DNA from 2 places in the Marinobacter sp. EN3 genome. Region 2 is predicted to be linked to the other one. Evidence: riboswitches for the same ligand, from Rfam matches in the RefSeq annotation. Region 2 holds a riboswitch; the other holds the start of a gene.
What was found. A riboswitch is a leader RNA that binds a small molecule or an ion and turns the genes downstream of it on or off. The one in region 2 is predicted to bind thiamine pyrophosphate.

Region 1: another riboswitch for thiamine pyrophosphate. It lies ahead of thiB (thiamine ABC transporter substrate binding subunit); the one in region 2 lies ahead of thiC (phosphomethylpyrimidine synthase ThiC).

The regions. Positions count from the first base shown of each region.
Region 1 covers NZ_AXCC01000021.1:303-7,424, reverse strand. The annotation lists gene Q675_RS26430 (MlaD family protein) at 1-152, opposite strand, end outside; gene Q675_RS26425 (ABC transporter ATP-binding protein) at 152-946, opposite strand; gene Q675_RS26420 (ABC transporter permease) at 950-2,098, opposite strand; gene Q675_RS26415 (ATP-binding cassette domain-containing protein) at 2,135-2,749, opposite strand; gene thiP (thiamine/thiamine pyrophosphate ABC transporter permease) at 2,742-4,409, opposite strand; gene thiB (thiamine ABC transporter substrate binding subunit) at 4,414-5,418, opposite strand; TPP riboswitch at 5,467-5,557, opposite strand; gene Q675_RS26400 (murein L,D-transpeptidase catalytic domain family protein) at 5,722-6,465, shown strand; tRNA gene Q675_RS26395 (tRNA-Gly) at 6,594-6,669, shown strand; tRNA gene Q675_RS26390 (tRNA-Cys) at 6,727-6,800, shown strand.
Region 2 covers NZ_AXCC01000018.1:52,593-59,714, reverse strand. The annotation lists gene metE (5-methyltetrahydropteroyltriglutamate--homocysteine S-methyltransferase) at 1-245, shown strand, start outside; gene cpdA (3',5'-cyclic-AMP phosphodiesterase) at 360-1,166, opposite strand; gene Q675_RS25775 (DUF1249 domain-containing protein) at 1,377-1,862, opposite strand; gene Q675_RS25770 (NUDIX domain-containing protein) at 1,859-2,479, opposite strand; gene thiC (phosphomethylpyrimidine synthase ThiC) at 2,594-4,471, opposite strand; TPP riboswitch at 4,555-4,668, opposite strand; gene Q675_RS25760 (TolC family outer membrane protein) at 4,855-6,216, shown strand; gene waaA (lipid IV(A) 3-deoxy-D-manno-octulosonic acid transferase) at 6,273-7,122, opposite strand, start outside.

The sequences.
Region 1 (7,122 bases), on a different contig from region 2:
AGCCCGCCAACCGGGTGATCAAACCCGATCCGGTAATAGGCCCAGTTAGTGTCGGTAGATGATTTGCCCAGCCACAGAGCAAACAGCAAGGCAGCGCTGACTGCCGCAAGCGTGAAGAATCCGATGATAACGTGATGGGCCTTGGGCTCCATTAACCGGGCTCCTGTTTGGTTAGCCTGTTGTGGGCTGTAATCGCCGCGCGGCCACGGGGACCATGGAAGTAGTCCTGAATCCAGCGATCGTCGGTTTGTGCCACCTTTTCCAGAGTATCGGCAACCAGCACCCTGCGTTGAGACAGAACCGCAACACGGTCACAGGTGGTGTACAGGGTATCCAGATCGTGGGTAACAAGAAACACCGTAAGGCCCAGTGCGTTGCGAAGGGTGACAATCAGCTCATCAAAGGCGGCAGCGCCGATCGGGTCCAGACCGGCGGTTGGTTCATCCAGAAACAGGATTTCCGGGTCCAGCGCCAGCGCCCGGGCCAGGGCCGCCCGCTTGACCATACCGCCGGAGAGTTCGGCCGGGTATTTCGTGGCGGCTTCTGGTGGCAGGCCGGTCAAGGCCAGTTTCATTCGGGCCAGTTCCTCCGCTTCGGCCCGCGACAGCCGGGCGTGTTCAATCAGCGGCAGCGCGATGTTCTGCTCAAGGTTCAGTGAGGTGAACAAGGCACCGCCCTGAAACAGAACCCCGAAACGTTGCTCATAGCGAGAACGTTCGGTGGCGGATAATTCCGTCAAATCTTCACCAAAAACGGTGATGTGCCCGCCGGATGGTGGATTCAGGCCAACAATACTGCGCAGTAGAACGGACTTGCCGGTGCCGGAGCCGCCGACCACACCAAGAATCTCCCGGGGATACAGATCCAGATCGAGTTTCTCATGAACGATGTGGCTGCCGAACCGGTTGTCGAGTGCGCGTACCTGTATGACCGGATGATCCGCCATGCCTTACCAACCCATTTCCATGAAAAACAGCGCTGCCACGGAATCCAGCAGTATCACCATAAAGATAGACTGCACCACGCTGGAGGTGGTGTGTTCCCCGACAGACTGAGCACTGCCGGCCACTTTGAAGCCTTCCAGGCAACCAATGACGGCGATCAGAAATGCGAACACCGGCGCCTTGCCAAGGCCGACCAGGAAGTGCTTCAGGGCGATATCCCGTTCGACAATGGCAATGAACTGGCTGGGTGGAATGTCCAGAGCCACTGCGCAGACCACAGCCCCACCGACCATGCCCGAGATCATGCCGATAAACGTGAGAATGGGGAGGCTGAACATCATTGCCAATACCCGGGGAACGACCAGCAGTTCCACCGGATTGAGACCCAGGGTGCGAATAGCGTCGAGTTCTTCATTGACTTTCATGGCGCCAATCTGTGCGGTGAATGCACTGGCGGTTCGGCCGGCCAGCAGGATGGCTGCCAGAAGTACGCCGAACTCCCGCAGGAACGAGAACGCCACCAGATCCACGGTGTAAATGGTTGCGCCAAAGTCCTCAAGAACTGTCGCGCCAAGAAACGCAACCACGGCGCCAACCAGAAAGGTAAGCAGGGCAACAATGGGCAGGGCATTCAGACCGGTGTCGTGTAGTGCCGCCACAAAGGGTGTTATACGCCAGCGAGTAGGCCGGGGCAGGATGTAGAACAGGGTGCCCAGCGTCTGGCCAATAAACCCCGCCAGCAACCAGACAAGTTGCCACAGCGTGGTCACCTTCTTTCCGATCTCCGCCAGGAACGCCACGGCAGGGTTAACGGTTGCGACATCCGCCGATGGCTGATTCATGGCTTCTGCGACGGCGTGGATCAGGGCACGCTGTTCATCCGGTAAATCGGCCTGGCCCAGAGCGCTGATCAGAGCCTCGCTGCCGAGCAGTTTCACCATCAACGAAGCGCCGGCGGTGTCCAGGCGGCCCAGGCCGGAAAAATCCGGGTTGCAGGCGGCTGCGCGAGGTTTCAGGGCAGTTGTTTGCCGATTCAGGGCGGAATAGTGGGACAGAGTCCAGTCGCCGGAAAACTTCAGCGTATGGCCACCGAATTCGGCGTTACCGGGAGTGTGGGCGCCAAGTGGCTGAGATAGGCCTGGTTCATTTGCCACGGAGTCACGGAGTCCCTGTTTGAGTTCTCTGAAAGCTTAAAGATTCCAGTGGCTGTCTGCCAGTATTCTGCGTTCTTCTTCATCGTGACTGGCCAGTAGCATGGTGATGCCCCGGGCTTTCTCTTCCAGCAGCATGGCGTACAGAATCTTCCGGGTCTCGGTGTCCAGGCCAGTCATCGGCTCATCCAGCAACAGCAATGGTTGGCGCCGCAGGATGGCTCGCAGCAAGGCAACGCGCTGGCGTTGGCCACCGGAAAGCTCGCCAGGCATTCTGGGACCGAAACCTGCTAACCCGGTGCGTTCCAGTCCGGCTTCAATGGCGTGGCGTTGAGATTCATCCAGCTTGAGACCGGGGTGAATGCCAAGGCCAATATTGGTAAAGACATCCAGGTGCTCGAACAGGTTGTGTTCCTGGAACACGCTCGTTACCGGGCGCTGCCAGGGTTTTAGCAAGTGGATCGGCTTGTCCTGCCAGAGAATCCGGCCGCTGGCTGGCGGGAGAAAACCTGCAACCAGACTGAGCAGGGTTGATTTGCCGGAACCGCTCGGGCCCTGGATGGCCAGACATTCACCAGCAGGCACGGAAAAATCGAATCGCCAGAGATGGCCGTCAGGGCCATACTCGAAGGCCAGATCTTTGATCTCAAGCATGTTCAGGCTCCGGCAGTGGTTGGCTCGCAGCGGAAGTTGTTCTGGACTTAATGCCGGGAACACCGGAGAGCGATACAAAAATCAGTATCAGTAGCCCCAACAGCCAGAGTCCGGTACCTGCGGCCTCCCCTAAGCGGTAACTACCCAGTTGCTGATATAGCAAAACGGGGAGAGTGGGTTTGCCGGGACTGCCGAACAGGGCGATAACACCGAAGTCACCCAGAGATAATGCCACACCATACGCCAGGGCCAGAGCAACTGGACGGCGCAGATACGGCCAATACAGCCATCGCCATCGATACCAGCCCAGGATGCCCAGTTGGTCTGCCTGTTTGAGTGATCCGGAGTCCAGGCTTGCGAGAGGTCCGCGCAGTATCTGTAGCACAAACGGCACGGCCATCAGCCCGTTGATCAGTGCCACCAGGAACCAGCCCTGCATGGTATTCCCCAATTGCGGCCTTAACAGAATAAAAAGTCCGGTCCCCAGTACCAGAGGCGGAACGATTAAGGGGAGATAGCCGGTGACGGCTGGCACTATGGCCAGCCAGCGCCGACCAGCCCGGTTGGCGGCTGCCAGAGTTAGCAAGGCAACGAGCACCGAGCCCAGCCCGGCTGGAAGGGCGATGAACAGGCTGCGGGCGGTGGCCGGCAAGAGCTGCCGGTAAATAGAAGAAGCATCCGCCGTTGGCCATAACGCCGGTAAACCGCGCAGGATAATGGCCAGTAGTGGCGCGACCAGAAAGGCCGTGAAAATCGCCAGGAGCAGACCCGCTGAAAACCCTTGCCAAGGCCGTGCAAACAGAGGGACGGGGCGTGATAACCGACGGTTTGGCAGTACCGCGGTATCTAACCGTTTCCGGAAAACCAGCCACCATAGGCTGCCACAAATAACTAATTGAAGAATAGCGAACAGTGCGGCACGGGCGAAATCAAACTCGAAGCGAAGAGCCTGGTAGATGGCGACTTCCAGGGTGGTTGTTCCTGGCCCTCCGCCCAGAGTCATGATGATGGCAAAACTGGTGAAGCACAGCGTGAACACCAGTGCCGCCACGCCGGGCAGTACCGGTTTGATGGCGGGCCAGTGTACCGCACGCCACAGCCACCAGCCGCCGAGCCCAAGCTGAGAGGCGGTTCTCATTCGTGGCGCGGGTATGGAATCCAGAGCCTGCAACAGGATTCGGGCCGCCAGTGGCGCATTGAAGAACACGTGGGCGAGCAGAATGCCGTTCAGCCCATAAAGATTCCAACCATTTCCAGGAAGCCAAGTATTGAGCAGACCGGTTAACCAGCCCTGCCGACCAAACACCGCTATGATGCCTGAGACTGCCACGATAGTGGGTAAAACCAGACTCAACTCCATCAGCCGCAGAATCAATGTGCGACCAGGGAAGCCTTTGTAGCGGGCGAGGGCGGTCGCTACCGGGAGCGCCAGCGCCAGGCTTAACAGGACAGATAAAAAGGCCTGCCAAAGGGTAAATCGGACCACGCTCTGGAAATAGGCGCTTGCTAGCGTGCGCCCCAGATCCAGCTCACCGGCCTCCTGTAGTATGCTCCCCAAGCCAAGTGCCACGAGCAGCAATAGCCCGGTGCCGAGTAACAGGCCAGGCCAGATTTGCCAGCCAGGATGGCTGAAGGGGGCGGCTCTCGCGTGTGTTGGCATCACATTAGTCGGTCAGTGCATCAAGCCAGTCGTTCACCAACTGTCGGCGAATGGTGGCAACTGTCGCGGGGTCTATATACAGGGCTTCGGGTGGTGTAATCAGCTTGTCGAAAACGTCTGGCAATTCATCGCCAAGATCGACCGCCGGATACATCACATTCTTCAGTGGAATATGACGCTGGAAGTCCGCAGTCAGCATGAAGTCCAGAAACTCTCTGGCAAGTGTCTTGTTATCGGAGCTTTCCACCTGGGCGGCGACTTCCACCTGCAGGTAATGTCCTTCATTGAAACGGGCCGCCTGATAACGGGCAGTTTTGTCGATAGCCATGTGATACGCAGGAGAGGTGCTGTAAGAGAGGATCATAGGCGCTTCGCCATTCATGAATAGCGAGAAATAACCGTCACTCCAGCTTTGGGTGGTTGCGAGAATCTTGTCGCTGAGCTGCTGCCACTTTGCTGGCGCTTCATCACCATAGACGGCATGCATCCAGAGCAACAGGCCGAGTCCCGGTGTGCTGGTGCGCGGATCCTGAATAATGATCTTGAGATCGTCTGGCGCGTTGACCAGTTCTTCAAGGCTTGAGGGCGGCTCCGACAACTGCTCGGTATCGTAGACAAAGGCAAAATAGCCCCAGTCGTAGGGCACGAAAGTGTCGTCGTCCCAGTTAACAGGCAATGCCAGGCGTTCCAGTGATTGGCCGTGGCGGCCCAGAAGGCCGGTTTGCCGAGCGGTCTCCATGGTGCCGGTATCCAGCCCCAGAACCACATCTGCCGGAGTGGAGCTTCCTTCCAGCCGGAGCCTTTGCAGAATGTCTCCGCCGCTGTCCAATACGGTGTAGTTCAGGGAGCACCCGCATTGGGCTTCAAACGCCTCTTTAACCGCGGGCCCCGGGCCCCATTCGGCGGCAAAGGAGGGATGGGTATACACATTCAGGACGGTCGGTTCATCGGCGGCAACCATCAGCGGCAGCGACACGGCGAACAACGCGGGAATCAAGCGTGAAATCATACATTGGCACCTTGTTCAGTAGCGGGGGTGCCATGCCGCGAACACCACGAAAGGTGGTGACTCAATCCCTACGCCGGTATTAACCGGGTCAGGTTCCGCGGGTATGGTCTCAGCCCTCCAGGCACCCCGTTGAGTTGAGCCAATGCTATCACGCCGGAGCCACACCCCGGAATTCGTATGTTTGATTACTGCTTGTTTAATTTTTGTACGGCGATGACGGGTGTCTCATTTTTTATTGGTAGAATAGGGCATTTTTTGATCTGCGGATTTATGCAGCTTCTATCTGGTTGAGAGGTAAGTTTGATGCCCAAGCATCACAAACGACGAGGAATTTCTGCTCTGGTTGCAGGCGCGCTTTTTACCCTCGGGTTGTCGGCCGCAGGCCACGCCCAAACCGCGAACGATGATATGTTTGGACGTTTGGCTTCCGCGGCTCCCAAGCTCAGCCCGCAGGTTCTCGAAGCCGCACTCAAGGCAACCCGTTGCGCCATCAGCAATGGCACAGCCATGCCGGAGCGGCTGGCTGTGATCGACTTCTCTTTGCCGTCCTCGAAAGAAAGGCTGTGGCTGTTTGATCTGAACGAAGGAGAATTAATCCTTCGTGACCTCGTGGCTCACGGTAAAAACTCCGGTAATGCTGAGGCAACCGCATTTTCCAATATCGAGGGCAGTCACCAGTCCAGTATCGGCCTGTTCAAAGCCGCCGAATCCTATCGGGGGTCCCATGGCTATTCGTTACGCCTTGACGGACTGGAACCAGGGTTCAATGATCTTGCTCGTCAGCGGGCGATTGTTATCCATGGTGCAGACTACGTTCAGGACAGCTGGGTAACAAAGTACGGCAGAATCGGCCGTAGTCATGGCTGCCCGGCGGTAGACAATCAAATCATCAAAACCGTGGTAGACGAGCTCAAGGGCGGACAGCTGGTGTTTAAATACTATCCCGATCAGGAATGGCTCCAGTCCTCCAGTTACCTGAACTGCGATTCCGCCGGGCAGCTGGCTGGTGCGCGAAGTACCACAGCGGTGGCTGGGGATCGATCCTGAATCGTTGCTGGCTAAACTTTGTGCAGATTTTCAGTAAAAACAGAAAGTTGAAAAAAAGGTGTTGACGGCGAAGGCGGAATCCGTAGAATACGCAGCCGTTGACGAGGCAATGCCTCTGAAACATTAGAGCGGGAATAGCTCAGTTGGTAGAGCACAACCTTGCCAAGGTTGGGGTCGCGAGTTCGAATCTCGTTTCCCGCTCCAATTTCTCCAAGTCTCTCAATGCCTCCTGAGAGCAAAAGCCAGAATCCAGGCTTCCCCGGCGCGGTGGCAGAGTGGTTATGCAGCGGACTGCAACTCCGTGTACGCCGGTTCGATTCCGACCCGCGCCTCCATTTTTCTCCAATGTTTCCAACGGTTTGCAGCGATAAGAAATAGTTGCATTCTGCACCGAGAAAATTCCGAGAAAAATTTTCGAGGCCTGAATCCGGCCCATCCTGGGCGCCAAAACCTCGATTTCATCCCTCCAGATACTCAACTTCCTGACGAACTGCGTTACTTGCTGGCAGCCTTACCAATGTAGGTGAGCGTCGAGCGTGCGCGCTTCGGTGGCACCACCAGTCGGTAATGTTTGCGCATGGCCTCGGTTTCATGGCCGCCCTTGTCGTTCTCGCCCTGGCTGACGAACTCATCGGTAAGGCCTTTCTTGCGGAGGTT
Region 2 (7,122 bases):
AACTGCTGGATGCGTTCCGGAGCTTTGAATACCCCAATGACATTGGTCCGGGCGTATACGACATTCATTCGCCCAACATTCCGGACAAGGAACACATCATCAACCTGATGACTCTGGCAGCTGAACGTATCCCCGCAGAACGGCTGTGGATTAACCCGGACTGCGGCCTGAAAACCCGGAAATGGGAAGAAGTGACGCCGGCACTGGAAACCATGGTGGCGGCAGCGCGGGAGCTGCGCAGCTGAGTTCTGAGGATTCAGAACGGCAGGTGTACTGAGCTGAATGCACCTGCCGGGTTGCAGCGCTGCCCGGATTAAGCGAGGCTTGACTCAGACAGAACAGCCTGAGGCAAGCCTTAATCAGTACCCGGAGCTGTCCTCATCCAGGTCAAACTCGAAACTGTCTGCCCGGCGGACTTCCGTCTTGAAGCTACCTGAGGGATCAAGTTCCAGCCAGCGATAACCCGGTGCCAGAGGTTCCACGGCAAAGTCACTGGATCCTGTGGCGAACTGGATGCAAGTAGAAGGGGTGGCCAGCAGGCAAGCACCATTGCGCTGCTGCTCAAGCTCTTGATGGATATGGCCCCACAGCACTACCCGAACCTGCGGATGCCGGTCAATCACTTGCCAGAAGGCGTCCCGGTTTTTGAGCCCGATTTTTTCCATCCAGTCTGAGCCGATATCCACAGGGTGGTGGTGCAGGCTAACCACAGCAGGCATCTCTGGTTGCTCGGACAAAGCCCTGTCGAGAAAACTCAGCTCATCGGCCGAAAGCTCTCCAAACACCTTGCTGTGTACCGAGGAATCGAGCATGACAAACTGCCAGCCGCCCTGGATCCATTGTTTCTGATCAGAGCCGGACTCCGCCGCAATGGAAGACAAGAGCGCGGAATCGTCATGATTGCCAGCAATCCAGAGCGAGGGGCAATCAAACGCCTTCAGTTGTTCAGCGAAATAGCGATACGCCTCCGGCGATGCATCCTGGGTGAGATCTCCGGTGGCAAGAATCAGGTCGGGCTGGCCGTGATTGCGAAGCACTTCGTTAATCACCGCCGCCAGGCTGTCACGGGTGTTGACTCCCAGCAAGGCGCCATCCGCAGACGCCATCAGGTGCGGATCGGTAAGCTGCAACACATTGAGTGGGCGCGCCGTTGTGGGTTTGGTCATGCCAGGCCTGTTCTGTTTTCTGCAAGCAGTTGATAATCCAGACAAGTGTACGATGGCTTAGTTCAGATTGATTGTTCACGAATGGAAGGTGGATCACATTCTGACCAGCGGCACGCTATATTTTGCAGTATTTGACAACTCTGCCACAGGTCCGACAACCGGCTTTATAGACTTTCGGCGAACTGAGAAACCGTTCAGAGATGAGGGTTTTCAATCGATGCCTTCGCCCGCAGACCAGGCTGCATGCTCCATCGGCAGGTGCCCGAAACGCAGGCAGTAGTCCAGCCAATCGGCCAGGAAGCCGTTCACCTGAACCTTTTCATCCGGGTGATGCATAAACCGGTTCGGATAGTCATTCACGGGCGCAATCTGTCGTTGCCGGTAGCAGCTGATTACTTCGGCCATGAGGGCATCGTGGTATACGCGCACAGTCATCCGCGGGTTGTTCAGCCATCGGCCGCTGTTGTGGACTTGCTCCAGCAGCAGGGTTTCTGTGAATCTGGCCGTTTGCAGCACTTCAATTCGCACCCGGCCCAGGTACTGGTTCTCCCGGTGCAGTTCGAACTCACATACGGGTTTGCCATCCACCTCAAGCTGGCGCAGCTTGCGCAGGCGCTGATAGTTGCCGTCGCAGAGCGCCCCCAACTGGCGCAGGTCCGGCACATATTGCCTGGGCCGCTTTACCCACTCCGTCATGCTTGCCACTCCCGCCGCAAACGCTCCCGGTTCAGTTGCAGCCACTGGATGGCAATAATCGCGGCGGCGTTATTGATGCGGCCATCAGCAATCATGGCAAAGCATTCTTTCGCTGACACCACGTGGCTGAGAATGTCCTCGTGCTCATGTTCCATACCGAAAACACCACCAGCCTCGGCGGTGCTGATCTGACCGCAATACAGGTGGATCATTTCCGTGGTACCGCCGGGGGAAACCAGGTAATCGCAGATTTTGTCCAGGCGACTGAAACTCAGCCCAGCCTCTTCCTGACCTTCTCGCTGGGCCACCTCTTCCGGACTCTCACCATCCTCGTTCATGCCAGCAACAAGTTCCAGTAACCAGGGGGACTGGTTACGGTGGAGCGCCCCCAAACGAAACTGCTCCAGAAGCACAACCTCGTCGCGCGCCGGGTCGTATGGAAGCACGCAGGTGGCATCACCTCGGATAAACAGTTCCCGGGTAAAGACGGGCATGTCGCGACCATCGAAGCGCGGATGCGTCAGCCAGAGTTTGTCCATTCGGAAGAAGCCCTGGAACACGGTTTCACGTTTTTCGACTTTGACGTCGCTGGCGTTGAACTGGAATGGTTTTGGCATTACTTCACCCGGTTGCGCATTCGGCCTTGAACGATAGCCGGAGCCACGGCGGTGTGCAAGTTAACACCCCGCCAGGCACGGATTCACGCCATCACGGAACCAAGTGAATGCGGGTCAGATCTTGTCGTAGATCTTGCTACCCGATTCCACGAACTCCCGTGATTTCGCCTGCATACCGGCATCAATCGCCGACACCTCATCGATACCGTGCTCTGCCGCGTAATCCCGGACCTCCTGGGAGATTTTCATCGAGCAGAACTTGGGGCCACACATGGAACAGAAATGCGCCACCTTGGCCGATTCCTTGGGAAGGGTTTCGTCGTGGTAGGCGCGGGCAGTATCCGGGTCCAGCCCCAGGTTGAACTGGTCTTCCCAGCGGAACTCGAATCGTGCTTTGGACAACGCATTGTCGCGGATCTGGGCACCCGGGTGACCTTTTGCAAGGTCTGCAGCATGCGCGGCGATCTTGTAGGTGATAATGCCGGTTTTCACGTCGTCCTTGTTGGGCAGTCCAAGGTGTTCCTTGGGCGTGACATAACAAAGCATGGCACAACCGTACCAACCGATCATGGCCGCCCCAATGCCAGACGTGATGTGGTCATAGCCCGGGGCAATATCGGTGATCAGCGGTCCGAGCGTATAGAACGGCGCTTCGTCACAGCATTCCAGCTGTTTGTCCATGTTCTCCTTGATCAACTGCATCGGCACATGGCCGGGGCCTTCGATCATGCACTGGACGTCGTGCTTCCAGGCAATTTTGGTGAGTTCTCCGAGAGTTTCCAGTTCACCAAACTGGGCGGCATCATTGGCATCGGCAATAGAGCCCGGGCGCAAGCCGTCACCAAGACTGAAGGAGACATCATAGGCCTTCATGATTTCGCAGATGTCTTCAAAGTGCTCGTACAGGAAACTTTCCTTGTGGTGAGCCAGGCACCACTTGGCCATGATGGAACCACCTCGGGACACGATGCCGGTGGTGCGTTTGGCGGTCAGTGGTACGTGGTGCAGGCGCACGCCGGCGTGGATGGTGAAGTAATCCACGCCCTGCTCCGCCTGTTCAATCAAGGTGTCGCGGAAGATTTCCCAGGTCAGATCTTCGGCCACGCCGCCGACTTTTTCCAGGGCCTGGTAGATGGGCACGGTGCCGATGGGGACCGGGGAGTTGCGGATGATCCATTCCCGGGTTTCGTGAATGTTCTTGCCGGTGGACAGATCCATGATGGTATCCGCTCCCCAGCGAATGCCCCAGGTGAGTTTTTCCACTTCCTCTTCAATGGAGGAGGTCACTGCCGAGTTGCCAATGTTGCCGTTGATCTTCACCAGGAAGTTGCGGCCGATGATCATCGGTTCGATTTCCGGGTGGTTGATGTTGGCTGGAATGATGGCGCGGCCACGGGCCACTTCGTCGCGAACGAATTCCGGGGTGATTTCTTTCGGCAAGTTGGCACCGAATGACTGGCCGGGGTGCTGCTCGGCCAGCAATCCATTCTCTCGGGCTTCCTGCAGCTTCATGTTCTCCCGGATGGCAATGTACTCCATTTCCGGCGTAACAATGCCCTGCCGGGCGTAATGCATCTGGGACACATTGTTGCCGGGTTTGGCACGCAGGGGTTTGCGCTCGTCCATAAACCGGAGCGGATCCAGAGTCGGATCTTTCATACGCCGGCGGGTAAACTCAGAGGTATACCCTTCCAGTTGTTCGACATCGCCGCGTTCGGCAATCCATGCAGCGCGCACCGGCGACAGCCCCTTACGCAGATCGATGCTGGCTTCCGGGTCTGAATAGGGCCCGGAGGTGTCGTACACCACCACTGGCGGATTCTTTTCCCCGCCCATTTCAGTGGGCGTGTCACCCACAGTAATTTCCCGCATAGGCACGCGCAGATCGGCTCGGCTACCCTGCACGTATATTTTTCGTGAGCTTGGTAATGGTTTGATTGCTGCGGAGTCTACTTGTGCGGAATCGCTCAGGTAGGATGGGATGTCCGTCATCGTCTGCTCCCGTGTTTGCTCAGGTGGTCGGGTCGCGTATGACGGAGTTATGCCGAAGGTAATTCGAAACCTACTTCTGGCATGGTTCGTACGGTCTTAATCCCTACGCCGGTATTATCCGGATCAGGTCGCGGGTTCTGCGTTGCAATCTCAGCCGATCACCTGGTTCAGGCAAATCAGCACCCCGTCAAGACGCGATAAATATTCTGTTTTGCTCACAAAATGAGTGAGCTTTTCAAGTGTAGAGACGGGAACGATTATTGTCCATAATGGGCCACCAATACCTTTGGGTCACTATCGGGATAAACCCGAGCTCTACACGTTGACCTGCCAATACCTGTGTCCAGATCACGGATGCCCGGAGATAGTTTTCAGGAGCAATAATGAAGAAACGTTTACTTCCAGGTTTGATCACCCTGCTGGCAGCCCAGCCCGCTTTCTCTCTGGATCTTGTGGAGGCTTATGAGCAGGCACTGTCATATGACTCCGGCATCGCCTCTGCGCTGGCACAGTTTCAGGCCCAGCAAGCCGCCAGCGATGTGAGCAAGAGTACCTTATTGCCGCAGGTTGGTGCGTTTGCCGAAGCCAACCACACGGATTTCGACGCTGAAAACGGCCCGGGAGACAGCTACAAGTCATTCAACTATGGCGTGCAATTGTCGCAACCGGTTTTCCGCGCCGACAACTGGTTCCGCTACGACGCCAGCCAGTTCCAGACCGAAGCCGCCCAGGCCCAGTACAACCTGGCCCAGCAACAACTTATTCTGGATGTTGCAACCGCCTATTTTAATGTCCTGCGCGCTCAGGATACCGTTGCAACAGCTCGCGCGACTGAAGCAGCAATCCAGCGCCAGTATGAACAGGCGCAGGAACGCTTCGACGTCGGCCTGATCGCCATCACCGAGGTGTACGAAGCCCGCGCCAGCTATGACGACAGCAAAAGCCAGCGCATCGCAGCCGACAACCAGCTGAATGTCGCCCGCGAGCAGCTGGCGCGACTGACCGGCGAATACGCCGATGACCTGGAAAACCTGCGCGAGAATTTCCCGCTCGGTCGACCTGAGCCCATGAACCCGAATGCCTGGGAAACAACAGCCCTGGACCAGAACTGGTCCATTCAAGCGGCTTTATCACAACTGAACGCCAGCGAGGCCAATCTTAAAGTTGCCAAATCCGGCCATTTGCCAACACTGGACCTGGTGGCATCCTATGGCGAGTCCGAGCTGGACGGCGCCCGAAACCCTCAGCAGGAAGGAACCCAGGGGGTTATTGGCCTGGAGCTCAACGTGCCTCTCTATATGGGCGGCGGCACCCAGGCCGGCGTGCGCCAACAACGCTCTCTGGTCACCGCTGCAGAGCAGGATCTGAACACCGTCCGTCGCGATGTACAGGTAAACACCCGCAGCCTGTTCCTGACCGTGAACAACAACGTGGAGACAGCCTCTGCCCTTGAGCAGACCATCATCTCCCGCCGCAGTGCACTGGATGCAACCCGCGCCGGCTATGATGTAGGTACCCGGAACATTGTGGAAGTGCTGGATGCAGAACGTGCGTACTACGTGGCCCTGCGGGATTACGCCAACGCCCGCTATGACTACGTGATCAACACCCTGCAACTGAAGCAGGCGGCAGGCACCCTGAGCCCGCAGGACCTGATTGACCTGAACAACTGGCTCAGTGAAGGCGCTCAGGGCATAGAGGCACTGGCCAACGATGAGGAAGTGCTGGACGACCCGATGCAATAACGCTGGCCTTGAGCATTACACCAGCCAGGCGGGCCTCCTGATTCAGGGGCCCGTTTTTACAGGCGCTCGACAATACCCTCAACGACCCTGTCCAGTGCCCCGCGATTTTTATTCACCACCGCCAGTGCCCGCTCCCCCAGAGCCTGCCGTTCTTCCCGGGTCGCCATTAAACGGACCACGGCCTGGCCCAACTCGTCCCCGCTTTGGACCATCACCACACCCTCGCCGGCACGAAGGCGCTCATACACCGTCTCAAAGTTGAACACATGCGGGCCGGAAAGTACCGGAATACCCCAGGCCGCCGGCTCCAGCGGGTTGTGCCCGCCCCTTTCAATCAATGAACCGCCGACAAACGCCATGTCACCCGCGCCGTAGAGCATCATCAGCTCGCCCATGGTGTCGCCCAGGTATACCTGAGCATGGGCAGGATCTTGCTGCAGTGAGCGGCGGGCCACGTTGAAACCGGCTTTTTCCGCCAGCTCCGCCACCGAACCAAACCGGTCCGGGTGGCGGGGCACAATCACCAGCAAAGCCTGCGGGTGTTGCCCGAGCACCGCCCGATGGGCCTCCAGCAGCTGTTCATCTTCGCCGGCATGCGTACTGCCAGCGACCCACACGGGCCGCGCTCCCAGGATTTGTCGACACTGGCGGGCTGACTCACGAATGCCTTCGGTGATATCCACGTCAAATTTCACGCTACCCGTCACTTCCACACTGGCCGGTGCGACACCAATGCGCCGAAAACGCTCAGCATCTTTCTCCGCCTGGGCGGCGATCCAGGTAATTTTCTGCATGACCGGTCGGACCAGTCCCCGCACCCGCTCGTAGCCCCGGGCCGAACGCTCCGAGAGACGGGCGTTGATGAGGAAAACGGGAACCTGTTTGCGGTAGCACTGGGTGATCAGG